3 regions of the Bradyrhizobium sp. CCBAU 45394 genome follow, and region 3 is predicted to be linked to each of the others. Evidence: riboswitches for the same ligand, from Rfam matches in the RefSeq annotation. Region 3 holds a riboswitch; each other region holds the start of a gene.
The links. Region 3 has a riboswitch for cobalamin ahead of WN73_RS40690 (TonB-dependent receptor). Riboswitches for the same ligand answer to the same signal wherever they lie in the genome.

Region 1 (8,462 bases), on a different contig from region 3:
GCGGGACTCCGATGCGCTGGTCGTCATGAAGACCGGCCGCAATCTTGCGAAAGTGCGCCGCGCGCTTGCCGCCGCCGGAAGGCTGGACGATGCCTGGCTGGTCGAGCGCGGCACCATGCCGGGCGAGCGCGTCGCGCGGCTCGCCGAGATCGATGCCGCCGACTGTCCCTATTTTGCGATCGTGCTCGTGCACGGCAAGGGCCGGCATCTGGACGCCGCCGAATGACGGGCACGCTGACCATCGCGGGCCTCGGCCCGGGCAGTGACGCGCTGGTGACGCCCGAGGTCTCCGCCGCGCTGGGCTCCGCCACCGATATTCTGGGCTATGCGCCCTATGTCGCGCGCGTGCCGCCGCGACCGGGGCTCACGCTGCATCCATCCGACAACCGCGAGGAGCTCGCGCGAGCGAGCGAGGCGCTGCGCCTGGCCGCCGAAGGCGGGCAGGTCGTCGTCGTCTCCTCCGGCGATCCTGGCGTCTTCGCGATGGCATCGGCCGTGTTCGAGGCGCTCGAGCAGGCGCCGCAATATCGCGAGCTCCCGATCCGCGTGCTGCCCGGCATCACTGCGATGCTGGCGGCGGCCGCGCGTGCCGGCGCGCCGCTCGGCCATGATTTCTGCGCGATCAATCTCTCCGACAATCTCAAGCCATGGGCGCTGATCGAGAAGCGCCTGCGGCTGGCCGCGGAAGCGGATTTCGCGATCGCTCTGTACAATCCGCGTTCGGCGAGCCGGCCGGAAGGATTTGGCCGCGCGCTGGCCGTGCTGAAGGACGCCGGCTGCGGCGAGCGGCTCGTGATCTTCGCGCGCGCGATCAGCGCATCCGACGAGACGATCGAGACCGTCACGCTCAACGCGGCGCGGCCCGAGATGGCCGACATGCGAACGCTGGTGATCGTCGGCAACTCGCAGACGCGCCGTGTCGGCCGCTGGATCTATGCGCCGAGGCAGGTGCGATGACCAAGCCACTGCATGATCTCGGCCACGCTCTCGACCCGCTGGCGCTCGGGCAACTCCGGCCGCGCGATCATGATCACGGGCAGGCCGAGCGTGCGGGCCGCGTCGATCTTGGCGCGCGCGCCATCGCCGCCGGAATTGCGGGCGACGATCCATATGACGCCGCGCGTACGCAGCATCTCCAGCTCGCCATCAAGCGTGAACGGTCCGCGCGACACGATCACGTCAGCCGGGAAGGGCAGCGGCGCTTCGGGCGGATCGACGAAGCGCAGTGTGTAGGCGTGCTGCGGTTTATTCCCGAACGGCGCGATGTGCTGGCGGCCGATGGCGAGGAACACGTTTGCCGGCGACTCGGGCAGAGCGGCGACCGCTGCATCGACGTCGCCGACCTCGATCCAGTTGTCACCGGGTGTTTTAGCCCAGGGGGTGCGTTCGAGCGCGATCAACGGCGTGCCGGTTTCCGCGCATGCCGCGACGGCGTTGCGGCTCATCTCGGCAGCGAAAGGATGCGTCGCGTCGATCACATGCGTGATGCCTTCACGGCGAATGTAATCGGCAAGGCCGCTCAGGCCGCCGAAGCCGCCGATGCGGGTCGGCAGCGGCTGGTCGGCAGGCGCACGGGTGCGGCCGCCATAGGAATAGACGGCATCCATGCCGGTGCGCGCGATCTCCGCCGCGAGCTGGCTCGCATCGCTCGTTCCGCCCAGAATGAGGGCGCGTGTCATGGCTGATCCCTGGCTGACCATCATCGGTATCGGCGAAGATGGCCTTGCCGGGCTGTCGGACGCAAGCCGAAAGGCGCTGCGTGAGGCCGAAACCGTCTTCGGCGGCGAGCGTCATCTCGCGCTTGCCGGTGTGACCGGGCGCGGCCACCCGTGGCCGGTGCCGTTCGATGCGGAGGTCGTGCTCAGCCGCCGCGGCCGGCCGACCGCGGTGCTGGCCTCCGGCGATCCGTTCTGGCACGGCGCCGGCGCAAGCCTTGCCGAGAAGCTTGAGGCGGGTGAGTGGGTCGCACATTCGGCGCCGTCGACATTCTCGCTCGCCGCTGCGCGGCTCGGCTGGCGTCTTGAATCCGTCGTCTGCCTCGGTCTCCACGCCGCGCCCTTCGAGCGCCTCGTGCCACACCTTGCGCCTGGCGCGCGCATCATTTGCCTCGTGCGCGACGGCAAGGCCGCAGGCGACCTTGCAAAGTGGATGGGCGAGCGCGGATGGGGCGCCTCGGAATTCTGGACTCTCGCCGCGCTCGGCGGGCCACGCGAAAGCATTGCGGAACATCGTGCCGATGGTTTTACTGGCGATCTCGCCGGAAACCTGGTCGCGGTGGCCGTGGAGGCGAAGGGAGCTCAGGGCATTCCTCGCAGCGCGGGACTTCCCGACGATCTCTTCGCTCATGACGGCCAGATCACCAAGCGGCCGGTGCGTGCGCTCGCGATTTCGGCGCTGGCACCACGCCCGGGCGAACGGTTGTGGGATATCGGCGCCGGATCGGGTTCGATCTCGGTCGAGTGGGCGCTTTGCGGCGGGACGGCGACGGCAATCGAGATGCGCGAGGCTCGCGCCGCGAATATCCGCAGCAATGCGGCGGCGTTCGGATTGGCGCATCGGATCGCTGTTGTCACGGGCCGTGCGCCCGAAGCTCTCGCCGGGCTGGACGCGCCGAATGCTGTCTTCATCGGCGGTGGTCTCGATAGCGCGATGTTCGACGCTATCTGGTCGCGCATCGGGGCAGGCACACGGCTCGTTGCACATGCCGTGACGCTGGAGACGGAAGCGCTGCTTGGCGAACTGCACCAACGCCACGGCGGCGAGTTGATGCGGGTCGAGATCGCCCATGCCGGCCCGCTCGGCCGCTACCGGTCCTGGGAGGCGGCGCGTCCCGTGTTGCAGTGGAGTGCGGTCCGATGAAGGTCGCCGGGCTCGGATTCAGGGAGGATGTCACGCTGGCCTCGTTGCGAGAGGCGCTGCTGGCAGCGGGCGGCGCAGAAGGCCTTGCGGCGGTGGCGACCGTCAGCGACAAGGCCGATGCAGAAGCGCTGCAGCAGCTCGCGCGCGAATGCGGTGTGCCGATCAAGGCGGTATCGCCCGAGGTGCTGGCCGGCATCGACACGCCGACGCAGTCCAGGCTCATCGCGGAAAAGTTCGGGACCGGATCGGTCGCCGAGGCCGCGGCGCTCGCCGCGGCCGGCCCTCGTGCGCGATTGATTGCGACGCGGGTGGTCTCGCAGGACCGCACCGCGACGGCCGCGATCGCGGAAGGAGACGGCGCATGACGGTGCATTTCATCGGTGCCGGGCCGGGCGCTCCCGATCTGCTGACTTTGCGCGGGCGCAATCTGATCGCCGCCTGTCCGGTCTGCCTCTATGCCGGCTCGCTGGTGCCTGAGGGCGTGCTGGCGCATTGCCCGCCGGGCGCGCGGATCGTCAACACCGCGCCGTTGTCGCTTGACGAGATCATCGCGGAGATCGCCGCCGCGCATGCGGACGGCAAGGACATCGCGCGGCTGCATTCCGGCGATCTCTCGATCTGGTCGGCGATGGGCGAGCAGCTCCGCCGTCTCCGTACGCTTGACATTCCCTTCACCGTGACGCCCGGCGTTCCGTCTTTCTCGGCCGCCGCCGCGGCACTCGAGGTGGAGCTGACTTTGCCGGGGCTCGCTCAGACCGTGGTGCTGACGCGTACGCCGGGCCGCGCCAGTGCGATGCCCGAAGGGGAGAAGCTCGCCGCTTTCGCTGCGACCGGTGCGACACTCGCCATCCATCTGTCGATCCATCTGCTCGACCAGGTGATTGCGGAGCTGCTGCCTCACTACGGCGCGGATTGCCCGGTCGCCATCGTCTGGCGCGCGAGCTGGCCGGACCAGCGCATCGTCCGCGCCACGCTTGCGACGCTCGATGCCGCCGTCGGCGCCGAGATGGAACGCACCGCGCTCATTCTGGTCGGCAAGACGCTTGGCGCCGCGGATTTCGACGAGAGCCGCCTCTATGCCGCCGACTACGACCGCCGCTATCGGCCGGTCGGCGCCGAGCCACGCTTTCCGGAGGCCTCCTGATGCCGGCAGGGCTCGTCATCTCCGCGCCCGCCTCCGGCGTCGGCAAGACGACGCTGACGCTGGCGCTCGCGCGCGCCTGGCGCAATCGCGGACTGAACGTGCAGTGCTTCAAGAGCGGGCCCGACTATATTGATCCCGCCTTCCATGCCGCTGCGACGGGCCGCGCTTCCGTCAACGTCGATAGCTGGGCGATGGATCGCGGGGGAATCGCGCATCTCGTCGGCCGCGGCGCCGACGCCGATGTCGTGCTTGCCGAGGGCTCGATGGGTCTGTTCGACGGCGTCGCCGCGCGTGGCGTCTCCGGCACAGGCGCCACCGCCGACATTGCGGAGATGCTGGGCTGGCCGGTGCTGCTGGTGATCGATCCCTCGGGACAGGCGCAGACGGCGGCGGCGATCGCTGCGGGTCTTCGCGACTACCGACCGGGTGTGCGCCTTGCCGGTGTCGTGCTCAATCGTGTTGCCAGCCCGCGCCATGAAGACCTCGTACGGCGCGCGCTTAACGACGCCGGCATCGCCGTGTTCGGCGCGCTGCCGCGCCATGCCGAGATCAGCCTGCCGAAGCGGCATCTCGGCCTGGTGCAGGCCGAGGAGCAGGCGGAGATCGGAAAACTGATCGACGAGGCCGCGCGTTTCGTCGCCGAGCATGTCGATCTCGATGCGGTGCTGCAATCGGCGGCCGCCTGGGCGCTGCAACCGGCTGCGAACGGCCTGAACGTGACGCCGCCCGGGCAGCGCATTGCGCTTGCCCGCGATGCGGCATTCTCATTCGTCTATCCGCATATGCTGGAAGCCTGGCGCGCGGCTGGTGCCGACATCTCGACCTTCTCGCCGCTTGCCGATGAGGCGCCCGACGCGAGCGCCGATGTCTGCTGGCTGCCCGGCGGCTATCCCGAGCTTCATGCCGGGAAGATCGCCGCCAACGCGCGCTTTCGCAGCGGCTTGCGCGCCTTCGCCGAGACACGACCGGTGCACGGTGAATGCGGAGGCTATATGGTGCTCGGAACCGCTTTGACCGACGCCGACGGTGTCCGCCATGAGATGGCGGGCCTGCTCGGCCTGGAGACGAGCTTTGCCAAACGCCGCATGCATCTGGGCTATCGTCTCGCCGAACTCGCCGCACCGATGCCGGGACATAGCCCCGGCGCGCGCCTGCGCGGCCACGAATTCCACTATTCGACGATTGCCGCCCAGCCCGACATGCCGCTCGCGGTGGTGCACGACGCGACCGGTGCGGTCATCGCCGAGACCGGTTCGCGCCGAGGCAATGCCACCGGCACGTTCTTCCATCTGATCGCGGAGGACCGGTGAGCGGTTTTGTCTCCTTCATCTCCGCCGGTCCCGGCGACCCCGAGCTTCTCACGCTCAAGGGTGCCGCGCGGCTGCGCGAGGCCGATGTCGTGCTTTATGACGACCTCGCGTCCGGCGCGATTCTCGATCTCGCCCGTCCCGGCGCCAATCTCGTTGCGGTCGGGAAACGGGCCGGGCGGCCCTCGACCAAGCAGCATCACGTCAACCGCCTGCTGGTCGATTATGCCGCGACTGGCGCGCGCGTGGTGCGGTTGAAGTCGGGCGACGCCGGCATCTTCGGACGGCTCGAGGAGGAGCTCGAAACGCTGCGCGCGGCCGGCATCGGCTACGAGATCGTTCCCGGCGTCACTTCGGCCTGCGTGGCCGCTGCGCAAGCCGGCATGCCCCTGACGCGGCGCCACACCTCGCGCCGGGTGCAGTTCGTGACCGGAGCCGACGTCACCGGCGAGCTGCCGCAAAACCTGAACTGGGCGGCGCTGGCCGATCCGGAGGCGACCACCGTGGTCTATATGGGCCGCCGCACCTTTCCGGCGCTTGCCGCAAAATTGATCGCGCACGGCCTCGCGCCGACCACCCCGGCGCTGTTCGCCGAATCCCTCGGCCGCCCCGACGAGCGGCTGGTCCGCACCACGATTGCCGAGCTTGCCGAGCAGCTTGCGCGGGGCGGGGCTGCCTCGACGGCCGCCGTGATCCTGTTCGGCGCACTGGCGGGAGAATACCCGTCATGACGGCGACCGCCGCCGTTCGGCCCTTGACGCAGGCTGCGTGAAAGGGGCACACAGGACAAGCATGGTGCTCGAGGTGGCGCAAAGCGCCGGAGCATAATCGGGAATGGGGATGGGCGGACCCAGTTGCGGCGCCCAAAACCCCAGCCGCCCCCGCGACTGTAAGCGGTGAGGGGCTCCGAACCGCCACTGGATCGCAAGGTCCGGGAAGGCCGGAGATCCCCAGTGAACCGCGAGCCAGGAGACCGGCCGTGCATGTTTTGAGGCCAAGGCCGTCGGGTGTGACGGCAGGAAAGGACTGAGCCATGCATATCGAACCCGGGATCGTGACGGGCGCCAAGCTCGTGTTGAGTTACGCAACCGGCATCGCCGCAGGCGGCGTTGCGCTGAAGCTCGCGGCCGAGACCGTGCGCGAACAGGGCATCACGTCGTTCGCGGCGCGGACCCTCGCCACCACCGGCCTCGTCTTCACCTTCTTCGAGATCTTGCCGCACTTCCCGGTCGGCGTGTCCGAGGTGCACTTCATCCTCGGCTCGACCTTGTTCCTGCTGTTCGGTGCTGCCCCCGCGGCCTTCGGCCTCGCGCTCGGCCTGCTGTTCCAGGGCGTGCTCTTCGAGCCGGCCGACCTGCCGCAATACGGCATGAACGTCACCACGCTGCTGGTGCCGCTGTTCGCGATCCAGGCGATCGCCACGCGGATCATTGCCCGCAACACCGCCTATGTCGATCTCAGGTATCGCCAGGCGCTGGCGCTTTCGACGACCTATCAGGCCGGCGTCATCGGCTGGGTGGCGTTCTGGGCGCTCTATGGCTCCGGTTTTGCTATGACCAACCTCGTCAACATCGCGACCTTCGCGGCCTCCTATGCGCTCGTCATCGTGATCGAGCCGCTGGCCGATCTCGCCGTGCTGGCGCTGGCGAAGTCGCTGCGCGGCGTCACCGCGCCCGGCCTCGTCACCCCGCGCCTGCACAACGCGGCCTGAGAGACAAGCGAAAGGGCGGCCGTGATGGCCGCCCTTCGCGAACGCGATGCTCACGCTCTCCCTGATAGGCATCGGTTGCGGCGATCCCGAGCAGCTCACGCACGCCGCGACCCGCGCCATCAACGCGGCCGATCTCGTCCTGATCCCGCGCAAGGGGAGCGCAAAGTCCGATCTCGCCGATCTCAGGCGGACGATCTGCGCGGATGTGCTGACCAGCGACAAGACGCGCATCGCCGAGTTCGATCTTCCCGTGCGCGACGCAGGCGAGGCGGACTACCGCAAGGGCGTCGACGATTGGCACGATGCGGTCGCCGCGAAATGGTCGCAGACCATCACGAGCCATCTCGAAGGGGATGGCAGGGTCGCGCTGCTAATCTGGGGCGATCCGTCGCTCTACGATTCCTCGCTGCGTATTGCGCGCCGGCTCGATCCCTTGCCGACAATCGAGGTCATCCCCGGTATCACGTCGATCCAGGCGTTGTGCGCGGCGCATGCGCTGCCGCTCAACGACATCGGCGAGCCCTTTCTGGTCACGACAGGCCGCCGCTTGCGTGAAGGCGGCTGGCCGGTAAGCGCAGACACCGTGGTCGTGATGCTCGATGGCGGCACGGCGTTTCAGTCGCTCGATCCGGCCGGGCTCCAGATCTGGTGGGGTGCCTATCTCGGCATGCCCGATCAGATCATCATGTCCGGCGCGCTGGCCGAGGTGGGCCCGCGCATCGCCGCGCTGCGGCAGGAGGCGCGCGAGCGGCACGGCTGGATCATGGACTGCTACATTCTCAAGCGCAGGCCGTAAGCGAGGCAGCATGCTCCCCGAATGGGTCTACCATAAGTGCCCCGAAATCTCCGCGGTCCATCGCGAGGCGGCGATCGTGCGGCAGGCGCAACTGACGAAGCCGACCGGCGCGCTCGGCCGGCTCGAGCAGCTCGCGATCGAGCTCGCGGGCCTGCAAGCGACCGAGCAGCCACGCGCGGCACGCGTGCCGATCATCATCTTCGCGGGCGACCACGGCATCGTTGCGCAAGGCGTGTCGGCCTATCCGCAAGCCGTGACCATCGCGATGATGGCGAACTTCGCCTCGGGCGGCGCCGCGATCTCGGTGCTGGCGCGTGAGTTGGGTTCGCACCTGGAAGTCGTTGACGCCGGCACGCTGGCGCAAGACGAGATGATAGGCATCGTCACCGACAAGCCGCGCAGCGGCACGCGCGATTTCAGCGTCGAGGCTGCGCTCACGCCTGCAGAGCTGGCCTTCGCCTTCGAGGCCGGCGAGCGTGCGGTTGCGCGCGCGGCAGCCGGCCAGCCCGATCTTCTGATCTTCGGCGAGATGGGCATCGGCAACACCACGACCTCGGCGGCGATCGCGGCGAGTCTGCTCGGCGTGAGCGCCGAGGAGATCGCGGGCAGCGGCACCGGCGTCGATGCCGCCGGCCGTGCGCACAA
Region 2 (11,391 bases), on a different contig from region 3:
GCATACGCATTCAGCGCGTCGCCGTTGCAAGTCCTGAAATCGTCGATCACGGCAGTGCGCCGTGCGGCATCGTCGACGATGACGAAGCGCCAGGGTTGGCTGAGGCCGACCGACGGGGAAAGACAGGCCGTCTCAATCAGGCGTTCCACCGCGCCGTCCGGCAAGGGATCGGTGCGAAAGCGGCGCACGTCACGGCGCCATACGAACAGCTCGCGCAAGTGTTGGCGGAAGGTGTCGTCGAACTCGACCATGAGGTCATCGTCCCATCTGGAAGGCCGCGGCAACGAGCAGGATCACGATTTCGCCGGTCTGCTCGAAGGCGCCGAGAAGGTCGCCGGTCTGCCCGCCGATCTGGCGGATGGCAAGCCGTGCCAGGATCAGGCCTGCGAGCGACAGCAGGATCAGGCCGACCAGTGCCTTGCCCGGTCCAAGTGCGAGGGTGAGAGCGAGAGTTCCAACGGCAAAGGCGATGGCGACGCTGCGGCCCGGCGGCGCTCCGGCGCTTGCCGACAGTCCGTCAGGCCGCGCCGGCGGTACCAGCGACATCAACGCCGGCACGCCCGCGCGGGCTGCGCAATGCGCAGCGCACAGCGCCAGCGTCACCAGCCACGGATTGGCGATCGCCGCGAGCGCGCTCCAACGCAGGCCGAACGACAGGATCAGTGCGCAGGCGCCATAGGTCCCGATGCGGCTGTCGCGCATGATCTCGAGCTTGCGCTCGCGCGTGCGGCCGCCGCCGAGCCCGTCGGCGGTATCGGCAAGCCCGTCCTCGTGCAGCGCGCCGGTGATGAGGGCGGTCGTGGCCAGTGCGAGCAGGGCGGCAAGGTTCGGCGTCAGTCCGAGCCGGCTGGCGATCTTGTAGACCAAGGCGCCGGCAAGTCCGACCAGCAGTCCCGCGACGGGCAGCGCCCAGGTCGCGCGCGCGATGGCGCCGTCGGCCGCAGGCTTTGACGATCCGACCGGCAGGAGCGTGACGAACGACGCCGCCATCCTGAGATCGGCGATGACGTCCCGGATCGTTTCGGTGCGAGGGATCATTTCAGCTTCATCGGCAGTCCGGCGACCACGAACTCGACCTCGTCGGCAACGCCGGCGAACGTCTGGTTCATGATTCCGGCAGCATCGCGATAGGCGCGCGCCAGCGCGTTGTCGGGCACGATTCCGAGGCCGACCTCATTGGTGACCATGATGACCGGACTGCGCAAGCGAGGGAGAACCTCAGCGAGATGCGTGACCTCGCGCGACCAATCGCGCTCGGAATGCAGCAGGTTGGACAGCCAGAGCGTCAGGCAATCGACCAGTCTCGCGCCGCCGCCCTCGGTCTCGACCAGGGCCTGCACAAGGTCGAGCGGCACCTCGCGCTCGATCCAGTCGGCTCCGCGTCGCGCGCGGTGCTTTGCGATGCGGTCCTCCATTTCGGCGTCGAGCGCCTCGGCTGTGGCAATGTACACAGGCCGCCCGGGAAAGGCCTGCGTGCGCGTCTCCGCACGCCGGCTCTTGCCCGATCGCGCTCCGCCCGTGATCAAGATGACGGCCATAAAAGTCTCCTGTCGGCCAGCACTAATCACCAAACGGGGCCAAAGACAAAGCCGAAATCAGGCGGCCAGGGGCTTGCGCTCGGCCGCCGTCTTGCGCAACAGGGGCGGAGCGAGACGGGAGATTTGTGTGGGCTTTGCGGGTGCGATGGCGGTGGCGATGGCGGTGGATGCCCTGTTGGGCTGGCCGGCCCCGCTGTTCGCACGGATCGGCCATCCCGTGACCTGGCTCGGCCGCCTGATCGCGGCCATCGACACCGCCTGGAATCGCGGGTCCGATCCGCCGGCGCTGCGCCGTGCCGCGGGCATTGCCGGAGCGTTCCTTGTGATCGCGGTCTCGGCCGCACTCGGCTGGGCGCTTCAGTCGTTGCTCCCCTCGGGCTGGATCCAGATCGTGCTGGCGGGGGTCCTGGCCTGGCCGCTGGTCGCGCTGCGCTCGCTGCATGATCATGTTGCCGCCGTTGCCGCACCTTTGCAGGCCGGCGACATCGCCGGCGCGCGCGACGCGGTCTCGCGCATCGTCGGCCGCGATCCTGCGGCGCTCGATGAAGCCGGCATCGCGCGCGCGGCGATCGAGAGTCTTGCGGAAAACGCCTCCGACGGCATCGTGGCGCCCGTGTTCTGGGGCGCGCTGTTCGGCCTGCCCGGCATTTTGGGTTACAAGGCTATCAACACGCTGGACTCCATGATCGGCCATCGCAGCGAGCGACACGAAGCCTTTGGCTGGGCGGCGGCGCGGATCGACGACGTCGCCAATTTCATTCCGGCGCGGCTGACCGGGTTTCTGTTCGTGCTGCTGGCGCCGCACAGGGCGGAAGCATTGTCGTGCACGACGCGCGATGCGCGCCGGCATCGCTCGCCCAACGCCGGCTGGCCGGAAGCGGCGATGGCGGGCGCGCTCGGCGTGCGGCTCAGCGGTCCCCGGATCTACCACGGCAGCGTCACGAACGAGCCCTGGCTGAACGAAGGTGCGCGCGATCCGCTCGCCGCCGATATCACGCGGGGGTTGACGATCTACCGCCGCGCCATGCTGCTGCTGGCCGGCGTCCTTGCGATCCTGGCTTTCGCGTGAAAGAACGGGACATGCGTGAGCACGGCGGAAATCTCGATCTGGCCCAGCAGCGTTTTGGCGGACGCGCGGAGGACTGGATCGATCTCTCGACGGGGATCAACCGGCTGCCTTATCCGGCGGGCGAGGTGAGCATGCGCGCGTGGAGCGCGCTGCCGTCGCGTGCCGAGATCGATGCCTTGCATCAGGCGGCGCAGCACGCCTACCGCACGAGCGCGGCGCTCGTCGCGATGGGCGGCGCGCAAGCCGCAATTCAATTGCTGCCGCAGCTTGGGCCGCGCGGCCGCGCCCGCATCCTCGCGCCGACCTATAACGAATATGCCGGAGTCCTGTCGGCTGCGGGCTGGGATGTCCTGGAGGTCGGCGATCTCGAGGCACTGGTGGGCGCGGATCTCGCCATCGTCGTCAACCCCAACAACCCCGATGGCCGGTGCCATACGCCGCAGGATTTGCTGGCACTGCTGCCGCGCGTCGGCCGTCTCGTCATCGACGAGAGCTTTGTCGACGCCGTTCCGCAGCTGTCGCTTGCGCCGGAAGCGGATCATCCGGGGCTGCTGATCCTGCGCTCCTTCGGGAAGTTTTATGGTCTGGCCGGCCTGCGGCTTGGGTTTGCACTCGGTAGCGCGGCGGACATCGCCAGGATTGCGGCGATGTCGGGGCCATGGCCGGTCTCGGGGGCTGCGATCGCAATCGGCTGCCGCGCATTGCGTGATGATGCCTGGGCGGAGTCCACGTCAGCGCGGCTTGTGCGCGACTGTGCCCGTCTCGACGACATGGCGCGAGCGCAGGGCTGGCGGTTCGTTGGCGGCACGCCGCTGTTTCGTCTCTACGAGACGCCGGATGCGCTGGCCGCGCAGGAGAAGCTCGCGCGCGGCCAGATCTGGTCGCGCGTCTTCGCGCAGAAGCCGACATGGCTGCGGCTCGGACTTCCGGGCAGCGAGCCCGAATGGACGCGCCTCGCCGAGGTCCTAGCGCGCTAGCGAAAGCAGGCCTTCGACGTCGAGATGCTTTTCGATGTGATCGGCGAGCGCATCGAGCGCGCTCTCGACCCTGCTGTGATAGGGCTCGTCGCCTGCCGGGATGTCGAGCTTGGTCAAAAACGCTTTCCGGAAATCATCCGACGTGAACAGGCCGTGCAAATAGCTACCCTGTACGCGGCCATCGCTGGAGATTGCGCCTTCAGGCTCGCCATTCAGTTTGGCGAACGGACGGGCGCGATCGGGCCCGTCGGTGCGGCCGCTGTGGATTTCGTAAGCCTGGATCGGCTGGTTGGTTGCCGCATGCACGGCCGTGACCCGTGTCAGTGTTTTCTGCGGGCTCATCACCGTTTGCACATCCAAGAGCCCGAGGCCCGGTGTGTCGCCGGCAGGGCCTTCGATCCCGTCGGGGTCGGCAACGCTGCGTCCGAGCATCTGATAGCCGCCGCAGAGGCCGAGCACGTGGCCGCCGCGGCGATAATGCGCCAGGAGATCAATGTCCCAGCCCTGCGCGCGCAGGAAGGCGAGGTCGCCGCGGGTGGATTTGGAGCCGGGGATGATGACGAGACGCACATCGCCGGGGATCGCTTCACCCGGCCGCACCATGACGAGATCGACGCCCGCCTCGAGCTTGAGCGGATCGAGATCGTCGAAATTGGCGATCCGCGACAGCGCAAGGCAAGCGATCTTGCATTGGCCCGGCTTTCGCGCATCACTCAGGCCCAGCGCGTCCTCGGCGGGCAGCTCGCCGGCGCGCGCAAACCAGGGCAGCACACCAAAACCGCGCCAGGCGGTCTTTGCTTCGATCAGCTTGTAGCCGTCATCGAACAGCGTGGGATCGCCGCGAAATTTGTTGATGACAAAACCCTGGATCATCGCGGCATCGTCGGGGTCGATCACCGTCTTGATGCCGACGAGCTGGGCGATGACGCCGCCACGGTCGATATCGCCGATCAGCACGACGGGCACGTCGGCCTTGCGCGCAAAACCCATGTTGGCGATGTCGGCCTTGCGCAAATTGACCTCGGCGGGGCTGCCGGCGCCTTCGACCAGCACGAGATCGGCGCGCGCCTTCAACCGCTCAAAGCTCTCCAGCACCGCGCCCATCAATGACGGTTTCATCGCCGCGTATTCGCGCGCCCGCGCGGTCGCGATGCGTTTGCCGTGGACAACGACCTGCGCGCCGACATCGGTCTCGGGCTTCAGGAGCACCGGGTTCATGTCGGTGTGCGGCTCGACGCCGGCGGCGAGGGCTTGCAGTGCTTGGGCGCGGCCGATCTCGCCGCCGTCGACGGTCACGGCGGCATTGTTCGACATGTTCTGCGGCTTGAAGGGAAGCACGCGCAGCCCACGCCGCGTGAAGGCGCGCGCAAGGCCGGCGACGATGAGCGACTTGCCCACGTCCGAGCCGGCCCCCTGGATCATCAATGCGCGCGCCATCGCGTGTGTCTTCAGAACTCGACGCCGGCTTGCGCCTTGATGCCGGAGCGGAACGGATGCTTGACCAGCGTCATCTCGGTGACGAGGTCGGCGATCTCGATCAGCTCGTCCTTGGCATTGCGCCCGGTGAGCACGACATGTGTCATCGCAGGCTTTTGCGTCGTCAGGAACTCGACGACCTCAGCGATATCGAGGTAGTCGTAGCGCAGCGCGATGTTGATCTCGTCGAGCACGACCATGCGCAAGCTGGGATCGAGAATCAGCTCCTTGGCCTTCTCCCAGCCGGCGCGCGCAGCGGCGATGTCGCGGGCGCGGTCCTGCGTCTCCCAGGTGAAACCTTCGCCCATCGCGTGGAACTGGCAGAGATCGCCGAAATGGCCGGTGAGGAGGCGCCGCTCGCCTGTATCCCAGGCGCCCTTGATGAACTGCACGACCGCGCAGGGGAAGCCATGGGCGACGCAGCGCACGATCATGCCGAAGGCGGAGGAGGACTTGCCCTTTCCGGCGCCGGTATGGACGATGATGAGGCCCTTCTCGCCGCTCTTGGTCGCCATGATCTTGTCGCGGGCGGCCTTCTTCTTCGCCATTTTCGCGGCGTGGCGGGCATCGGTTTCCTCGGCCGTTTGGGTATCCGGTTCAGGCGTCATCGGACGGGGTCCTTCGGCTTGACAAGAGGCGGCCAGGGGCAAATGGTGGCCCGGCGTTGGTTCCTGTCCTATGACAGGCGAAGAGGGAATGCGATAGGGTCCGAATCGGCAAGATTTGGGTCCAAAATGCAGCCGCCCCCGCGACCGTGACCGGAGAGATGCCCGAGGCCACTGATCCCTGACGGGATCGGGAAGGCGGGGATCGAAGGGCAAAACCCTGCTCCGCAAGCCGGGAGACCTGCCAGCGCGGACGATTTTGGACCGGCGGACGGGGTGTTCCGCGACGGGGAAGCGGACCCTCGCAAGACCGGTTCGTGGGCCTCTTCGCCTCCCGCTGTTTATTCTGGAAGAGGCGATGAGCGTCACACTTCACGTCTGCATTACCTGCCGTGCCGGCGAGACGCTTGGCGAGGGCGAAGTCACGCCGGGCAAGCGCCTTCACGGTGCGATTGTCGACGCCGGCGTGCCCGATGGTGTCACTGTGGTTCCGGTCGAATGCCTGTCGGCATGCAGCCAGGGCTGCTCGGTGGCGCTCAGTGCGCCCGGCCGCTGGTCCTATGTCTATGGCCGCCTGTCGGACGCCAACGCGCGCGACGTGATCGCAGGCGCCGCCGCCTATGCGGCCGCGCCCGACGGCCTTGTGCCCTGGCGCAGCCGTCCCGAGATCTTCCGCAAGCAGTCGCTTGCGCGCATTCCCCCCATTGCCGTCGTGCCGGAGGCCGCCGAATGAACTCGCTCGCAAAAGTCCCGGTCACGGTGGTCACCGGCTTTCTCGGCTCCGGCAAGACGACGCTGATCCAGCATTTGCTCGCCAACCCCAACGGCAAGAAGCTCGCGGTGCTCGTCAACGAGTTCGGCAGCGAGGGCGTCGACGGCCAGATTCTGAAGTCCTGCGCCGATGCCAATTGCCCGGAGGAAAACATCGTCGAGCTCGCCAATGGCTGCATCTGCTGCACCGTTGCCGACGATTTCATCCCGACCATGGAGCTGTTGCTGGCGCGGCCGGTGAGGCCCGATCACATCCTGATCGAGACCTCGGGCCTGGCGCTGCCCAAGCCCTTGCTTAGGGCGTTCGACTGGCCGGAGATCCGTTCGCGCATCACCGTTGACGGTGTGATCGCGCTGGCCGATGCCGAGGCCGTCGCCGCCGGCCGTTTCGCGCCGGACCCGGCCGCAGTGGAAGCGCAGCGGGCGGCGGACGAAAATCTCGATCACGAGACGCCGCTGTCGGAAGTGTTCGAGGACCAGATCGCCTGCGCCGACATCGTGCTGCTGACCAAGGCCGATCTTGCCGGCCCGGCGGGACTCGAAGCGGCCAAGGCTGCCATCACCGCCGAGATGCCGCGCCGCGTGCCGATGCTTGCCGTTACCGACGGCGCGATCGATGCGCGCGTCATCCTCGGTCTCGGTGCCGCCGCCGAGAATGATCTTGCCGCGCGCCCGTCGCATCACGACGGCGAGGAGGAGCATGAGCACGACGATTTTGCGTCCGTCGTGATCGATCTTCCGGAAGTCGGCGACGTCGATGCGCTGGTCGCCTCGGTTCAGCGCCTGGCGCGCGAGCAGAACGTGCTGCGTGCCAAGGGTTACATCGCGGTCGCGGGCAAGCCGATGCGCCTGCTGCTCCAGGCCGTCGGCGAGCGCGTGCGTCACCAGTTCGACAAGCCCTGGGGCGCGCTCGCGCGGCAGTCAAAGCTCGTCGTGATCGGCGAGCACGGCGATATCGACGAGGCCGCGATAAGAGCGGGACTTGGTCTTTCAGGATCTGGCATCTGATGCACGTCGTCTTCCGCGAGAGCCGCGGTCTCGAGGAGACCGCGACGCCAAGGGACATCGGCCAGGACCCGGCCGATCTCGTGGTGCTCTCGTATTCGGATTCCGATCTTGCCGCGTTCGCGGCCGGCTGGCGGCGTGGCCGCGACAGCCTGCCGTCGCTGCGGCTCGCCAATCTCGCCGAACTGCGTCATCCGCTTTCGATCGACACCTACATCGAGCGCACGCTGGCCCAGGCACGCGGCATTCTGGTCCGCCTGATCGGCGGCGAGTCCTATTGGCCCTACGGTCTCGCGGCTCTCCAGCAACTCGCGCAGGCGCGCGGTATCGTGCTCGCCGTGCTGCCGGCCGACGGCCGCGACGACACGCGGCTCGATGCATACTCAACGCTGCCTGTCTCGACGCTGCGCCGGCTCAAGGTGCTCTGCGACACCGGCGGTCCGGTCGCAGCGCAGGCCGCGATTGCGCAACTTGCGCTGGCCTCGGGACTCTATGCCGGTCCGGTCGTCGGCGAGACGACCGTGCCCGAGATGGGCTTTTACGAGCCCGCGCGCGGTGTCATCGCCGTGCCGACCGCCGGCGAGGGCAAGCCTCGCGCGCTGGTGACGTTTTATCGGTCGTACCTGACCGCCGCGGACACCGGTCCGGTCGATGCGCTGATTGCGACGCTGCGCGAGAAGGGATTTGACGCCTATGGCGTGTTCGTCACCTCGCTGAAGGCCGCGGGCGTCGCGGACTGGCTGCGGCTCCAGCTCGTGGAAAATCCTCCGGCCGCGATCGTCAATGCGACCGCGTTCTCCGCGATCGGCGACGACGGCACGACACCGTTCGATGCGGCATCGTGTCCCGTGTTCCAGGTCGCGCTTTCCACCGCGCGGCGCGAGGACTGGGCGGAATCGCTGCGCGGCCTGTCGCCCGGCGACCTCGCGATGCATGTGGTGCTGCCCGAAGTCGACGGCCGCCTGTTTGCGGGCGTGGTGAGTTTCAAGTCGGCTGCGGAACGTGATCCCGACCTGCAATTCTCGCATCTTGCCCATCGCCCGGATCCGGAGCGCGTGAAGGCCATCGCCGCGCGCGTCGCGGCCTGGCAGAAGCTCGCGGTGAAGCCGGCCGGCGAGAAGCGGCTGGCGGTCGTGCTGTCGAACTATCCGGGCCGCCCGCACCAGATCGCGCACGCAGTGGGTCTTGACGCGTTGGCCTCGGTCGAAGCCTTGATGTCCGATCTTGCGGGGACCGGCCTCGATGTCGTGCCGGTCCAGGCTCTCGGTGAGACGCTGCTGAGGCGGCAACTCACCTGGAGCGTCGCCGAATACAGCGCGGCGCTCTCGCGTCTTCCGCAATCCTTGCAGGATGATCTCGCGCAAGCCTGGGGCGCGCCGGAGAGCGACCCGAGCTGCCGCGACGGCGCGTTCCACTTCGCCGCGATCCAATGCGGCAAGTCGATCATCGCGGTTCAGCCGGAACGCGGCGATGCAACCACGCGCGACGCCGACTATCACGATCTCGCCCGCACGCCGCGGCATGCCTATGTCGCGTTCTATCTCTGGCTCCGCGAGCAGGGCTGCGATGCTGTCGTGCACATGGGCGCGCATGGCACGCTGGAATGGCTGCCGGGAAAATCCGTGGCGCTGTCATCGAGCTGCTGGCCGGAAGCCCTGATCGGTGATCTGCCTGTCATCTATCCCTTCATCGTCAACGATCCCGGCGAGGCCGCGCAGGCCAAGCGGCGCATCGGTGCCGTCACCATCGGCCACCTGCCGCCGCCGCTCGAAAAGTCCGCCGTGCCGGATGGCCTGCGCAGGCTCGAACAGCTCCTCGACGAATATTCGACGGCCGATGGTCTCGATCCCGCCCGCCGCCAGCGGCTGATCGCCGCGATCCGGGACGAAGCCCGCGTGGCCGGACTGGAGGACGATCTCGGCCTCGATGCATCGGCAGCGCCAGCCGAAGCGATCCCGCGGATCGACCGCTTCGTCTGCGATCTCAAGGAAAGCCAGTTCGGCGACGGCCTGCACGTGTTCGGCCGCGGCGCCTGCGGCGAAGCGGAGCGGGACGCGCTGCGTGCCGCACTTGCGGGCCGGCGCATCGCGCCGGGGCCGTCGGGCTCGCCCTATCGCGGGCGCCAGGACGTGCTGCCGACGGGACGCAATCTGTTTGCCGTCGATCCGCGCGCCGTGCCGACGCCGTCGGCGCATGCGCAAGGCATCAAGCTCGCGGAAGAGCTGCTTCGCCGCCACTTGCAGGATCACGGCGACTGGCCGAAAGGCCTCGTGGTTGATCTCTGGGGCTCGGCGACGATGCGCACCGCCGGCGAGGAATTCGCGATGGCGCTGCATCTGGCGGGACTTGCGCCGCGCTGGGATCACGCCTCCGGCCGCGTCACCGGCTATGACATCATCGCGCCGGCCGAGCTCGGCCGTCCCCGCATCGACGTCACGCTGCGGCTGTCGGGCCTGTTCCGCGATGTCTTCTCCGGCCTCGCCCAGTTGTTCGAGGCGGCGGCCGAGGCGCTCGCCGCGCGCGAGGAGGAGGGCGACGAGAATCCGTACCGACACCGTGCGTCCCGCGTGTTCGCGCCGCGTCCCGGGCAATACGGCGTCGGCCTCTCGGCGATCCCTGATGCCTTCACGGCGGAGACGCGCGATGCGGCCGGCGAGGCCTGGCTGTCGGCGTCGTCCTGGGCGTTCTCCGCCGACGGCGAGATCAAGCCCGATCGCGCCGGCATCGAGAAACGGCTCGCGTCGGCCGATGCTTTCGTTCACGTCCAAGACTTGCCGGAAACCGATCTTCTGCTCGCCGCCGACTATGCCGCGCATGAAGCCGGCGTTGCCGCGGCCGCAGCACATCTCGGCGCGGCGGGACCATCGCTCTATCATCTCGACGCGACGCGTCCCGATCAGCCGCATGCGCGCACGCTGACGGAGGAGATCTCACGCGTGGTCCGCGCGCGCGCGGCCAATCCGGCCTGGATCGCCGGCATGATGCGCCATGGTTTTCGCGGCGCCGCCGAGATCACCGCGACACTCGAGCACATGGCCGCCTTCGCCCATCTGGCCGGCGCCGTGCCGCCGCATCTGTTCGATCTCTACTACGATGCGACGCTCGGCAACGACGACGTCCGCGCCTTCATGGCCCGCGAGAATTCCGCGGCGCTCGCCGCGATGGAGACGTGCTTCACCCGTCTGCATGAGGCCTCACTCTGGCGAACGCGTCGCAATTCGATCGCGGCAGCGTTGCGGGAGGCGTCATGAGCGCGGCCATGGTCAAGGGCTGGTGCCCCGGCGCGCTGCGGCCGATGCAATCGGGTGACGGGCTCGTGGTTCGCGTGCGCCCGTTCGGCGGCCGGCTCGATGCGGCGCAGATCTCGGGACTGGCGCATCTGGCCGAACGCCATGGCAACGGCCTGATCGATGTCACCAGCCGCGCCAATCTCCAGATCAGAGGCGTCAGCGAAGGCAGCCACCGGCTGCTGCTCGACGGTCTTTCGCAACTGGCGCTGCTCGATCCCGACGCCGACACCGAATCCCGGCGCAACATCCTGGTGACGCCGTTCTGGCGCGCGGGCGACGAGACCCAGGCGCTTGCCGCCGAGCTCGAGGAGGCGCTCGAGAATAGCGTGCTCGCGCTTCCGACGAAATTCGGCTTTGCCATCGATGACGGCACTTCGCGCGTGCTCGCCGGCGATTCCGCGGATGTGCGGATCGAGCGTGATGGCGCCGGCGGACTGCTGGTGCGGGCCAATGGCGCCAGCCTCGGCCGTTCCGTCGGACGCGGCGAGGCTGTGACCGCCGCCCTCGCGCTCGCAACCTGGTTCGTGACATCAGGCGGTGCCCGGGACGGGCGAGGGCGGATGGCGGCGCATCTTGCCGCCGGCGCAGCCCTGCCTGGCGCGTTGCGCGGCGAGGCCGAGCCGGTGCCGATCATGGCTGCGGCGCGCCCCGGTCTCTATC
Region 3 (11,666 bases):
GCAATTGCAGCCCGCCTCCCTTGATGCGCAGCCCGCCCTCAACATCCTGCGAGGTCTGGGTCTTGAGCTGGAAGGTTTGCGGGATCGGCGCGAAGGTAAAGGGATCGAAGGACGGCCCCGACGACACACGCTCATCGACATCCGGCGTGCGGAATGCGCGCGCAGCGCGGCCGAACAGCGAGACCATGTCATTGAGGCGATGCTCGGCACCGAGATGCAGCGCATATTGGGTCTCGTCGCTCCTGAGCGGGAGCGCGCCGATGTCGGTGTTGAACGGAGCTGCGGCGTCAAAATGATCGCGCGCCGAGAGACTGACGCTCTGCACCCGCACGCCATAGGAGACGTCCGTCGTCGGCGCCACACCCAATGTGTGCTGAAAATAGCCCGCAACCGTCTGCTGCCTGAGATCGTAATTGTGCCAGGGCGCAAGCCCCTGGCCGGCGCCGCGGTTCTGCTGAAAGCTCGCATCGTAATAATCGAGGCCGGTCAGCAGTTGCGACGGCATCCCCAGCAGCAAGCCCTTCACGCTGAGCCGCGGCGTGATCGACCATGTCGTCAGATCGGCATCGACATAGGTGGACGTGAACAACGCGGGAACCGGCGCTGGGCCGGAGAAGAACGCGCTCTGCTGCTTCTTGTCGCGCACACCGCCGTCCACGATGAGATCGATGCCGTTGGCCAGGGTGTTCGTGAAGCCGGCCGTCGCGCCAAAGCCCTGCTGGTTGGCGTAGTTGAAGGGTGTGCTGGTGCCCCGTCGGTTGGTCGCGAGCTCGTCGACGCCGATGGACGGATCGACGGTGCGGCCGCCCGGCAATCGCAGCTCCTGATTGTCGCCGGTAACGGTGACGAAAGCAGTCAGGTCTGATGTCGTGTAGTTCAGGTTGCCGACGCCATTCTCCTGGACAAGGCGATTGTTGTCGCGGTAGCCGTCTGTCTTGACGGCATTGCCGTAGAACGAGGTCGACCACGGACCGGAATTGAGCGACGTCGAGACATTGCCAAGCCTGGTGTCGAACGAGCCGAAGCCGGCCTCGATGCGCGCGGCAACGGGCGGCCCGCCGACGCCGTTCCTGGTGATGATGTTGATCACGCCGCCGACCGCATTGTCCCCATAGAGCACCGCGCCGGCATTGCCGCGCGTGATCTCGATACGCTCAATGGAATTGAGCGGGACAGTGGAGAGGTCCACCTGCGCGATGTCGATGTCGTTCAGCCGCCGCCCGTTGATCAGCACCAGCGAATTGGCAGTGGCAAACGCGCCGAAGCCGCGCAGGTCGACGCTGGTCTTCGCGCCGATCTGGCCGCCATAGAGCGTCGTGATCTGGGCACCCGGGACTTGCGTCGCGATGATCTCGGCAAGCGTCTGCGAGGGCGCATGTGCGATATCCGCGGCCGTGATGACGGTCGCGGCGGCCCCGACGATGCCTCCGTTGCCGGCGACCGCCTCGTCGCCGGAGCCGGACGAGCCGGCGCCATTGCCTGCCGGCGCTCCGCTCGGGGCTCGCAGCCTCGCCGTGTCGCCATCGCCGATCGCCCTGGCGCGTGTGCGGTTCTGATCGTCGGGCCTGGTCACTTCGACCGGCGGCAGCTGCTCGGCGGCGGCTTGCTGCGCGAAAGCTGTGGGGAGATCGATCGCATGGAGGAAAACGGCAGCAACGATGCCGGCGCGAAGGCGCCTGGCGGCAGAGACAATACGGGACACAGTTGTAACCTCGGCATGACGTCAGTGGCACGTCACAGCGAACGAGGCTTTACGGCGGAGCAATCGATTGCTCCGGTGAAGCTAATGCCTGTACTCCCCGACCGACATCTTCGCGTGTGACCACGGCTGACGGCAGGTCTCCTGGCTCGCGGGTCGTTACCTTACGTCGCCTTCCCAGGACCGAGATTCCCAGTGGCATATGACGAAAGATTCACCGCTTACAGTTGCGGGGGCAGCCGTGGCGTTGGGACAATCCCGGCGTTGGGACAATCTCGCACCACGTTCCCTTTTGATCTCCGTGCGGAGAACCGTCACCGATCAATCTACGAGGCGGCCGTACGGAGAGTCAATCGACCGGTTGAACGATGAGCTGCAAACGCGAGGCAAACACAATCAGTCAGGCTTCGGCACCGCGCGCGTCGTGACCACCGCCCGCTCACCGGCATCGACAAGCTGACCGATGCCGGTTCGGCCCGCGAGCGCGCAGCGGACGATGTTCTCGGCGACCGACCTGCGGAACCCATGATCCTCGCCCCTGGGCCGATTGCGGCAAATCCGATCCAGCGCCAGCTTCATGTTGATCCGTGTACGGGTGTCGAAATGCGCGCTGATCATTCGCCCGGCCTCGATACGTGATGTTGGGGCGGAAACGCCCGACGATCGCCCGTGTTCCGACACGGGATCGCGCAATAGAGCGGCCGCCTACGCCCGCCCTCTCTGGCGCTGTGCCTGAGCCCAGGCCACCGTGACGTCGCGCGGCGGGATGTCGATGCGCCGGATCGGCGTCAATTCGCCCGAAGCGGAGATGATCGCGGTCTCCTCGCGGCGACAGCGCGGACACACGAAGCGGACCTCGCTCGGGGACGTCGACCAGCTCGAGCGTTTGACGTTGGCCGCCATCGGCCACGCGTCGCACTGCGAGCACGACACCAGAAACCGGCCGGGATCGAGCATACCCATTCCATCCGACTCCGCGTCCTGCCTGCTCCTACCAATGATTATGTCAGGTGAATCGTTCCGGTGCCCCGACACCGTCAACCCCTCAATGCCCAAGAGGGCCGGCGATCCCGGCCCCCAAGCTTCTGCAAACCGCTGGCCGCTCAGTGCGCGCCCTTGAGCGTGCAGGACGTGGTGCAGGTGACCGTGTTGCCATGGTCGCATGCCTTGCAGGCGGCCACGCACTGGTTCATGTCGCGGGGGTTGTAGGAGCTGTAGTTCCGCACGGGGCAGGCTGCGGTCGAGCCGGTGATGTCCTGCTCCTGGTTGCAGGCCGCTGTCATGAGCGCGAGGATGAGGACCGCAAGCAGACGCATGGGATTGCCCCGAAAAAGCACCGGCAAAGCAACATCAGCGAGACACGTTGCATTGCAGCGAGTCCCGGCATTCCCACTGCGAGCCATCGCGAATCGCGACGCTCGCTCCCGTCAAAGGATGCGTGCCAAATGTTAAGAACGGATTGCAGCCGCCTTCAGGCCGCAGCGCTGGTCGCGACCGCAGCCCGCGTCTCGCGCGCAAGCTGATAATAGTGCTCGGCGAGCTTGAGATAGAATTCGCGCTTGGTGCTGTCGGTGGCGAGCTTGGCGATCAGCTCGCATTCGGCCGTGAGCGTCTCGAACCGTTCCAGCCTGTCCTCAAGTTCTGTCATCGGCGTGTCCCCATCAAACGCCTCAAGGACGATCAACCTAAGCCTGGGAAATAGGTCACGGCGAACATCGTTATCGAGTAGAAACAATTTTTCCCGCGGCGGCTTACTTCTGCTCCAGCCGCCAGGCACCGTCCCACCTCTCGTCCGGCGGATTGACCTCGAACTGCGCGATGCGGGCGAGCAGCGCGCGCGAGGGACCGTCGCCGGGGACGGCTTCGAGCGCCGCGTTGAAGGCGGCGCGGGCCTCGTCGAAGCGGCGGGCGCGATAGGCGGCAAGACCTTCGGCATAGAGCGTGCGCAAGCCGTCCTGCGCGGCGGTGAGCACGCCGGCCCTCGCCATCACCTCGAAGATCGCCTGGGGCGCGCTCTGGCCGGCGACCGCTAGACGATCGATCTCGCGCAATTCGAGGCGCTCACCGACCGCATCCGCCGTCGTCTGCGAGATCAGGATGCGGGTGCCGTAGACCTTGTTGACGGCCTCGAGCCGCGAAGCGAGGTTCACGGCATCGCCCATCACGGTGAAGCTCATCATCAGCTCGGAGCCGATGCTGCCGGTGAGGACCTCGCCGGTGGCGATGCCGATGCGCAGGTCGCAGGGCACGGGCATGGCGCGGATGCCGAGCAGATCGGGCAATTGCTTCTGCAGCGCGGGCACCTGGTCGGCCATGTCGATGGCGGCACAGCCGGCAAGGAGTGCCGGCTCATCCTCCTCGATGAAGGGCGGGCCCCAATAGGCCATGATGGCATCGCCGATATATTTGTCGATGACGCCGCGATTGCTCCTGATCGGGGCCGACATCACCGTAAAATAGTGGTTCATCACTTTTACGAGGCCGCGCGGGGTCATGCCCTCACTCATCGAGGTGAAGCCACTCATGTCGCAGAACATGATGGTCATCACCCGGCGCTGGCCGTCGATGGCGACCTCGGGCCGTTCGATCAGGCCCTGCACCACCTTGGGATCGATGTAGCGGCCAAACGTCTCGCGGATGCGCTCGTTGTGGCGCAACTGCTCGATCATGCGGTTGAAGGCGGCCGCGAGCTCGCCGATCTCGTCCTGGGTCGAGACGGCGATGGTCTTGTCGAACCGCCCCGCCTCGACCTCGCGGGTGCCGGCCAGCAACAGCCGCACCGGCCGCGTGATGCCGCCGGACACCAGCAGAGCGAAGGCAAATCCGACGATCGCGGCGAGCAGGGTCACGATGCCCGACACGATGATGGCCTGGCGCTGGTGGCTCATCACCTGCGATGTCGAAGCGAAGACCTGTGTCAGCATGTCGGCACGGATCGCATCGAACTTCCGATTGAACTGGTCGCGGATGGCGTCGATATGCTCCAGCGTACTGCGGGCTTCTGCCATCTGCTTGGCGTCGACCTGCTTGAGCAGCTTTGCGTGGTCCTCGTTCAGGTCGCGGCGCAGCTCGGTGACGGCAGTCTCGATGCGGATCTCGATCCGCGCCAGCGCGGCATTGTCGGACGGCGTCCTCGGGTCGTCGATGATCGCGTTGATGAGCTTGCGTGCGCCCTCGGCCTCCTCCTCGATCTTGCGGTCCGCTTCCTCGAACTCGCGCAGGCGCGCCGCATAGGCCTCCTCGTCCGAGGACGCCTGCATCTTCATCATGACCATGCGCCGCAGCGCCACCGACCGCTCCAACGAGCGGATATTGGCGCGCGCCAGATCGCCATAGGCCGGGATGTAGCGGTTGGTCAGCTCGTCCAGGAGGACGCCGACCTGGCTCGACATCACCATCGACAGGATCGAGGTGACCAGCATCAGGACGATCAATCCGAGGGCGATGCCGACGATCTTGCGCCGGATCGACTGGTTGAAAATCGGCATAGGTGCGGGGCAAAGGCTGAAAGGACGGGTCAGGGAACTCAATACACCGGATTTCAGCCCGGGAATACGCGCAATCTGGCCCTTCACGGCGCCCTGGACGGTGCGCAACCGTCGCCGGAGCCTTATTCGTTAACAAAGGTTAAAGGGCCTATTCTATTCACCGTTGCAAGAGTTCCCGCCTTCCATCCGTATTTTGCCGCATTGTTGCGACAGCGTGACAAATGCGAAACGATGCCGTGGCATCGTTTTCGGCGTCACTTTGATTCTCGAGCCGCATGTCGTCGCGGACTTTGGTTTGTACTGGTTTCGCAGGGGGGACCACGGAATGAACCAGTGCCTACGCTCGCTCGCGTGTGTCGTTGCCGTGGCCGCCTTGGCTCTCCTTCCGACGGAGCTGGCGGCGAAAAGCAGTCACAAACCGTCCGCGTCGAAGAAGACGCATGAGGCGAAAGCCGGCAAGCAGCGCCACGCCGCGGCGAAATCGCGCCATGGCAAGCACGCCGAGGCGAAGCGCAAGCCGAAGAAGCAGGACGACGAGCCGTCAGACAAGCCGGCAGCGCCGCCGCTGACCGGCGACCTCGCCGCGCTGAAGGACGCGATCGATCTCGCGCGCAAGGGCAAGACCGATGACGCGAGCGCGGCGCGCGACCGCATCGCGGATCCCGCCGGGCAGAAGCTCGCCGACTGGTTCATGCTGCGCCATTCCGAGAGTACCGCGAATTTCAAGCGCTATGCCGCCTTCCTCGCCGCCAATCCTGACTGGCCGAGCAGCGCGCTTTTGCGCCGGCGCGCCGAGGCGCGGCTGTGGCAGGAGAAGACCGACGCGGCCACCGTGCACAAATTCACCATGGACCGCCCGAGCAGCGCCAAGGGCAAGTTCGCGCTCGCCCGCGTGCTGCTCACTGAGGGCGACAGCGACAGGGCCACGCGGCTCGTCCGCGAGGCCTGGCGCACGGACGAATTGTCGGAGCGCAGCGAGGAAGATTCCTACGAGGCGTTCCGCGATCTCCTCACCGCCGACGACCACCGCGCCCGCATGGACAAGCGGCTCGGCGCCAAGGACTATGCCGGCGCAAGGCGCGCGGCAAAACGGCTCGGCGAGGATGCGCTCGCGATCGTCAAGGCCTGCGCCGCCGTCACCGGCAAGGCCAACAAGGCCAAGGACTATCTCGATGACGTTTCGACCGAGGCGCGCCGCGATCTCGGCTATGTGCTGTGCCGCGCGCAATGGCATCTCCAGAAGGACCGCATCGACGATGCGGCCGAGGTGATTTTGGCCGCCGCACCCGACGCCATGGCGGCGCAGGACACCGACGCCTGGTGGCGCGAGCGCCGTTTGCTCGCGCGAAAACTGCTCGACCAAGGCAAGTTCAAGACCGCTTACGACGTGGTGCGCGCTGCGGCCGTGCCGGCGATGGAGGTCTACCGCGTCGACTACCACTTCATGTGCGGCTGGATCGCGCTGCGCTATCTCGACGATCCCAGGACGGCGATGATGCACTTCGCCGCGATCGACGAAGGCTCGGCCAATCCACTCGCGCTGTCGCGCGCCCATTACTGGCGCGGCCGTGCCGCGGAAGCGATGGGGGCGCCGGCCGATGCGCGCCAGAGCTATCAAGCGGCGGCGCGCTACCCGACCGCCTATTACGGTCAGCTCGCCCGCGCCAAGCTCGGCCTCGACCGCATCGAGCTGCGCCCGCCCTCGCCCGTGCTGGCCGCAGCCGACCCGCAAGCCCTGGACGAGCGCGTGCGCGCAGCCGACATGCTCTATGGCATCGGCGAGCGCGACACGGTGTTCTACTACGCCGAGGATCTTGCCAAGGAGAGCACCGACGTCGCCGCGCTCGAAGGCCTCGGCGAGCTGGCCGGACAGCGCAACGATGCCCGCGTGATGCTGGAGGTGGGCAAGTCGGCGCTGGCGCGCGGGCTCGCGCTCGACCATTACGCCTTCCCGACCATCGGCATCCCAGAGCACAAGCAGGTCGCACCCGCGATCGAGACCAGCGTGATCTATTCGGTGGCGCGCACCGAGAGCTCGTTCGACCAGCGCGACAGGTCGGCTGCCAACGCGGTCGGGCTGATGCAGGTGACGCCGGAAGCGGGCCGCGACACCGCAAAGCGCTTCGGCCTGACCTATGACTGGGACAGGATGGTTTCCGATCCCGTCTACAACACGCAGATGGGGGCGGCCGAGCTCAGCGCGCTGCTGTCGGAATATCGCGGCAACCAGATCATGACGTTCGCCGGCTACAATGCCGGCCGCGGCCGCGTGCGCGAATGGGTGCAGGCGCGCGGCGACCCCAGGGATCCCAAGGTCGATCCGGTCGACTGGGTCGAGCGCATCCCGCTGTCGGAGACGCGCAATTACGTCCAGCGTGTGATCGAGAACGTGCTGGTCTACCGCGCGCGGTTCGAGAGCAGCGGCATGGTCGCCGCGAAATCCGAGCAGCGCGTCACGACGCAGGAAGTGAGCGCGGCACCAACGGTATCGGCCGCAGCCCCCTCGCCCTAGCCTCGCGACCGCCGGGGCTGGACGCGGCGCGGGGCTTGACGCGGTGACTGCGGCCGACGACTCTGCGCGGCCTGCGTCGTTCAGCTAGCCGTCACCTCCTTCCGTGGTCAGAAGGTCGTGGGCGCGCAGATATGCCTCGGTCAGCGAGCGCGAGAGCGCGCCCATCTGTATCATCCAGCTCCAGCTCGAGATCGCCGCCAGCACCGCGATCACCTCGAGCGAGCTGCGGTAGGGCCACAGCAGTTCCATGGCGGTCTGCTGATCTCGACGGTAGCAATCCTGGTCGCAATAACGCTCTTGCTTGGACACGTGCCGGACGTAGCTCGAACCCAGCGGCCGGGCGCACGCGCTGCAGACGGCGCCGTGGCAGGGACGTTCCTGATTGACGAGCATGAATCGCAATGCCGTGTCCTCTCCTGCCGGCAGGCCTACCCGCCGATGCGTCTCGTTCGCCTGTCTGCTCAAGACGCCGCGCGCGTACGTTCCTCGATCAACGGTGCCCTTTCGTGCTGAAGCGCGTAGCATTCGTAGCCGCAGTAGGGCAGCAGCGTCCTGACATCGCGCAAGTAGCTGCCGCTGATCTCCTCGCAGCACCATAGGCAGAACGTCTTGCGGAAAGGGGTTCGGCCGTTCACCAGTATGAACCTCACGTGGCACCTCCGAGCGCGAAGCAGTAGACCGTGTCGACCAGAGAGGCGGACGGCGGCGGGGCGCAAAGATGGTTGCGGCCGTCGGGATTATCCCTGTTTCGTTCCACCTTCTGGGACGGAATGAGGATGTACTTCCCGTCTTCCCGGCGCCGTGCGTAGATCCTGCCTTCGACGTACCGTACCTCTGTCGGATAGCAATCCGCGCTGTTGCAGCAACTCAGCACCGGATTGTCGGGCATGTGCCAGTTCGAATAGAACTTCTCGTGCAGGAGCTGATCCTGGGGCGGATGATGACGATGCGCACCATCCTGTCCAAACTCCTCGGCCTCCACGCCGGTCATCGACGGAAGCGACAGCGCGATCGTCAAGAGGAGCTTGCAAGCACGGTTCAGCACACAGCCTCCCGTTCAGAATTGCGGAATTCACGCCGCCTGAAATCGAAACAACCATCGGCGGTCGCGCTCGCGGCGCGCCCTGAAGCGATCGAGACACTTTCTGGAGCACAGCGGCGTTCGCCAGGAATAATATCGGATCAGGCCAAACTTGCCGTTGCAGACAGCGCAGCCCTTTACATCATGACCGCGCTCGGAGTGTTCAGGCCTATCGCACATCATGCTCTCCTCCTGTCTCTCATGATCGTGGCTGCGCTCGTACGCTGGTGCACGGCCATCCACGCTCGTTTTTTGAAAATGCGGCCTCTCAATCACGACCCGCCAATCATGCGGCAACTCGGGGCAACGGACGCAGAGCTTGGTTCTATGAGCAGCACATCGCGCAAATCGCTGGCTTGTGCCTTGCACATCGCGTCCCCTCGATTGGTCGTGAGACTAGTCCGCACGCAACGGACCGCTCAATTGTACGGAGGTAAATGTGCGCTATGATTAGGAATGCGCGAGCTATACGTAGGTTTGTCCCGTAGTTTTCCGGCCCTTCGCCTTCAATTAGACGAGGCAAAGCCTGCTGGCTGCACGGCAACCGCGAGTTTCGGCGGGCGGATTCCACTTTAGTCGGAAGGAATTGCTCCCCTTGTTGCAAAGTGCTCTACTTGCTTTGGCCTCAGCGAGCCGGGACGCCTGCGATGATGCCTGGCCAGATCGCGAAATTTGGGAATTCGGCAGCACAACTCCTGCTCGGCGGCCTTGCCGCGCTTCGATCGTTCGGCAACGGCGAGAAGGACGCGTCCGCGGTCGCAGATGACTCGCAGCAAGACACCGCCGATCTACGCGACGCCGTGAAGCAGTGGCGTGAGGTATTCGAGCACAATCCGGTCATGTATTTCATGGTCGATCCGGCCGGAACAGTGCTCAACGTCAATACGTTCGGCGCCGCACAACTGGGCTACACGCCGGCCGAGCTGATTGGCCAGTCCGTGCTCAACGTCTTCTTCGAGGAGGACCACGACGCCGTCCGTCGATGCGTAGCGTTGTGCCTGGAAACCCTGGACCAGTCGCATACCTGGGAGATTCGCAAGTTCCGGAAGGACGGCTCAGTCCTTTGGGTCCGTGAGAACGCCAAGGCGATGCTGCGCGGCGATGGAACGCCGATCGTGCTGGTCGCCTGCGAAAATATCACCCAGCGCAAGGAAGCGGAGGATGCGCTGCGGCAGAGCGAAGCCTACCTCGCAGAGGCGCAGGAACTGAGCCGCACCGGCAGCTTCGGCCTGGACGTCGCGACAGGCGCGATCGTCTGGTCAAGGCAAACCTTTCGCATCTTCCAGTGCGACCCGGCGGTGAAGCCGACCTTGGATTTCGTCTTCCAGCGCATCCATCCGGAAGATCGCGATGCGGTCAGCAGGACGCTCGATCGGGCCGCCCGACGAGCAGAAGATTTCGACCATGAGTATCGCCTGCTGATGCCGGATGGATCAATCAAATATCTCCATTCCGTGGCGCGCGCGCTGAGACACGGATCCGGGTGCATCGAGCTTGTCGGGGGCGTCACTGATGTCACGGTTGCAAAGGAGGCCGAACAGCGGCTGCGTCGCAGCGAGGCCTATCTGGCCGAGGCCCAGCGGCTCAGCCATACAAGCAGCTGGGCCTGGGATGTGCGCCGTCAGGAGTTTGCATACCGTTCGGCTGAACTCTACCGCCTGTTCGGATTTGAGCCGAACCAGATCGATGTACCGGCACGGGCTTTCCAGGAACGCATCCTCCCCGAGGATTTCCAGCGGATCATCGAGGTGGAACGTCAGGCCCTCCGGCGAAGGAAGCCCTTCGAAATTGACTTTCGCATTGCGCGCCCGGACGGCTCGATACGACGAGTTCATACCGAGGGACATCCCGTCGTCGGCAGCGACGGCGAAGTGACGGAAATTATCGGTACCCACGTGGACGTCACCGAGCAGGTCGCCGCAAAAGAAGCACTTCAAAGGGCATTTGACGAGCTCAAGGCATCCGAGCAGCGATTCCGCGACTATGCTGAAACCGCATCGGACTGGTTTTGGGAGACCGGGCCGGATCACCGTATCACGAAGATATCGGAACACTCCGATCCGGCCAGTGCTGCGCCGACGGCCTTGATCGGCCTGACGCGGTGGGACATTCCGCCCGATGCCGAGCTCGAGCCCGGAAAGTGGGAGCAGCATCGCGCGACGCTCGACGCCCACCTCCCGTTCCGCGATCTGGTTTACCGCGGCAGGGATCGCAACGGCTCTCCAATTTACGTGCGCACCAGCGGCAAGCCCTTGCATGACGCGGACGGTCATTTTCTCGGCTATCGAGGCGTCAGCAGCGATGTAACGGCGGCGATCCGCGCGGAGCAGGCTGAAGATGCGCTGCGCAAGGCACAAGCCGAGCTCGCCCATGTCACGCGCGTCACGACGCTTGGCGAACTTACCGCCTCGATTGCCCACGAAATCACCCAGCCTCTTGCCGCCGTGATCTCCAATGCGGACGCCTGCATCGCTTGGCTCGATCGCGAACCCGCCGACTTGAAGGCCGCGCGCCGTTCCGCAGAATGGATTGTCGAGGACGCCAATCGGGCCAGCGAGGTGATCCGCCGGATCAGGGCGCTCGCGAAGAAAACCGAGATCGAAGTGGTTTCACTCGACATCAACCAAGTCGTCCGGGAGGCGGTGGCGCTCGTTCGGCGCGAGCTCGCGACCCATGGGGTGTCGGTGCGGATGGAGTTGGCGTCCGACCTGCCGAGGATTTGCGGCGACCGGATCCAGCTCCAGCAGGTGCTGATCAACCTGGTGATGAACGGCATCGAAGCCATGCAAGCCAATGTTGACCACCCGCGCGAACTGGCGATCCGCTCGAGCCTGACGGACGACGACGACGATGACGACCGCCTGCTCCTCACCGTGACGGATCGCG

Region 1: it holds a riboswitch for cobalamin, as region 3 does, so the genes downstream of both, WN73_RS30755 (energy-coupling factor ABC transporter permease) here and WN73_RS40690 (TonB-dependent receptor) in region 3, are expected to answer to the same signal.
Region 2: it holds a riboswitch for cobalamin, as region 3 does, so the genes downstream of both, WN73_RS30690 (DUF1636 family protein) here and WN73_RS40690 (TonB-dependent receptor) in region 3, are expected to answer to the same signal.

The regions. Positions count from the first base shown of each region.
Region 1 covers NZ_LBIX01000172.1:246,855-255,316, forward strand. Annotated here, with positions in the region: gene WN73_RS30715 (precorrin-2 C(20)-methyltransferase) at 1-226, shown strand, start outside; gene cobJ (precorrin-3B C(17)-methyltransferase) at 223-957, shown strand; gene WN73_RS30725 (cobalt-precorrin-6A reductase) at 933-1,679, opposite strand; gene cbiE (precorrin-6y C5,15-methyltransferase (decarboxylating) subunit CbiE) at 1,678-2,859, shown strand; gene WN73_RS30735 (cobalamin biosynthesis protein) at 2,856-3,224, shown strand; gene cobM (precorrin-4 C(11)-methyltransferase) at 3,221-4,003, shown strand; gene WN73_RS30745 (cobyrinate a,c-diamide synthase) at 4,003-5,313, shown strand; gene cobA (uroporphyrinogen-III C-methyltransferase) at 5,310-6,041, shown strand; cobalamin riboswitch at 6,092-6,306, shown strand; gene WN73_RS30755 (energy-coupling factor ABC transporter permease) at 6,344-7,021, shown strand; gene cobF (precorrin-6A synthase (deacetylating)) at 7,068-7,817, shown strand; gene cobT (nicotinate-nucleotide--dimethylbenzimidazole phosphoribosyltransferase) at 7,828-8,462, shown strand, end outside.
Region 2 covers NZ_LBIX01000172.1:233,866-245,256, forward strand. Annotated here, with positions in the region: gene bluB (5,6-dimethylbenzimidazole synthase) at 1-251, opposite strand, end outside; gene cobS (adenosylcobinamide-GDP ribazoletransferase) at 256-1,038, opposite strand; gene cobU (bifunctional adenosylcobinamide kinase/adenosylcobinamide-phosphate guanylyltransferase) at 1,035-1,538, opposite strand; gene cbiB (adenosylcobinamide-phosphate synthase CbiB) at 1,666-2,607, shown strand; gene cobD (threonine-phosphate decarboxylase CobD) at 2,619-3,584, shown strand; gene WN73_RS30680 (cobyric acid synthase) at 3,573-5,021, opposite strand; gene cobO (cob(I)yrinic acid a,c-diamide adenosyltransferase) at 5,033-5,668, opposite strand; cobalamin riboswitch at 5,709-5,928, shown strand; gene WN73_RS30690 (DUF1636 family protein) at 6,024-6,398, shown strand; gene cobW (cobalamin biosynthesis protein CobW) at 6,395-7,444, shown strand; gene cobN (cobaltochelatase subunit CobN) at 7,444-10,692, shown strand; gene cobG (precorrin-3B synthase) at 10,689-11,391, shown strand, end outside.
Region 3 covers NZ_LBIX01000176.1:684,381-696,046, forward strand. Annotated here, with positions in the region: gene WN73_RS40690 (TonB-dependent receptor) at 1-1,702, opposite strand, end outside; cobalamin riboswitch at 1,817-2,030, opposite strand; gene WN73_RS40695 (hypothetical protein) at 2,096-2,317, opposite strand; gene WN73_RS40700 (hypothetical protein) at 2,405-2,662, opposite strand; gene WN73_RS40705 (hypothetical protein) at 2,803-3,015, opposite strand; gene WN73_RS40710 (hypothetical protein) at 3,171-3,347, opposite strand; gene WN73_RS40715 (adenylate/guanylate cyclase domain-containing protein) at 3,451-5,187, opposite strand; gene WN73_RS40720 (lytic transglycosylase domain-containing protein) at 5,513-7,699, shown strand; gene WN73_RS40725 (hypothetical protein) at 7,784-7,948, opposite strand; gene WN73_RS40730 (hypothetical protein) at 8,161-8,349, opposite strand; gene WN73_RS40735 (hypothetical protein) at 8,346-8,717, opposite strand; gene WN73_RS40740 (PAS domain S-box protein) at 9,428-11,666, shown strand, end outside.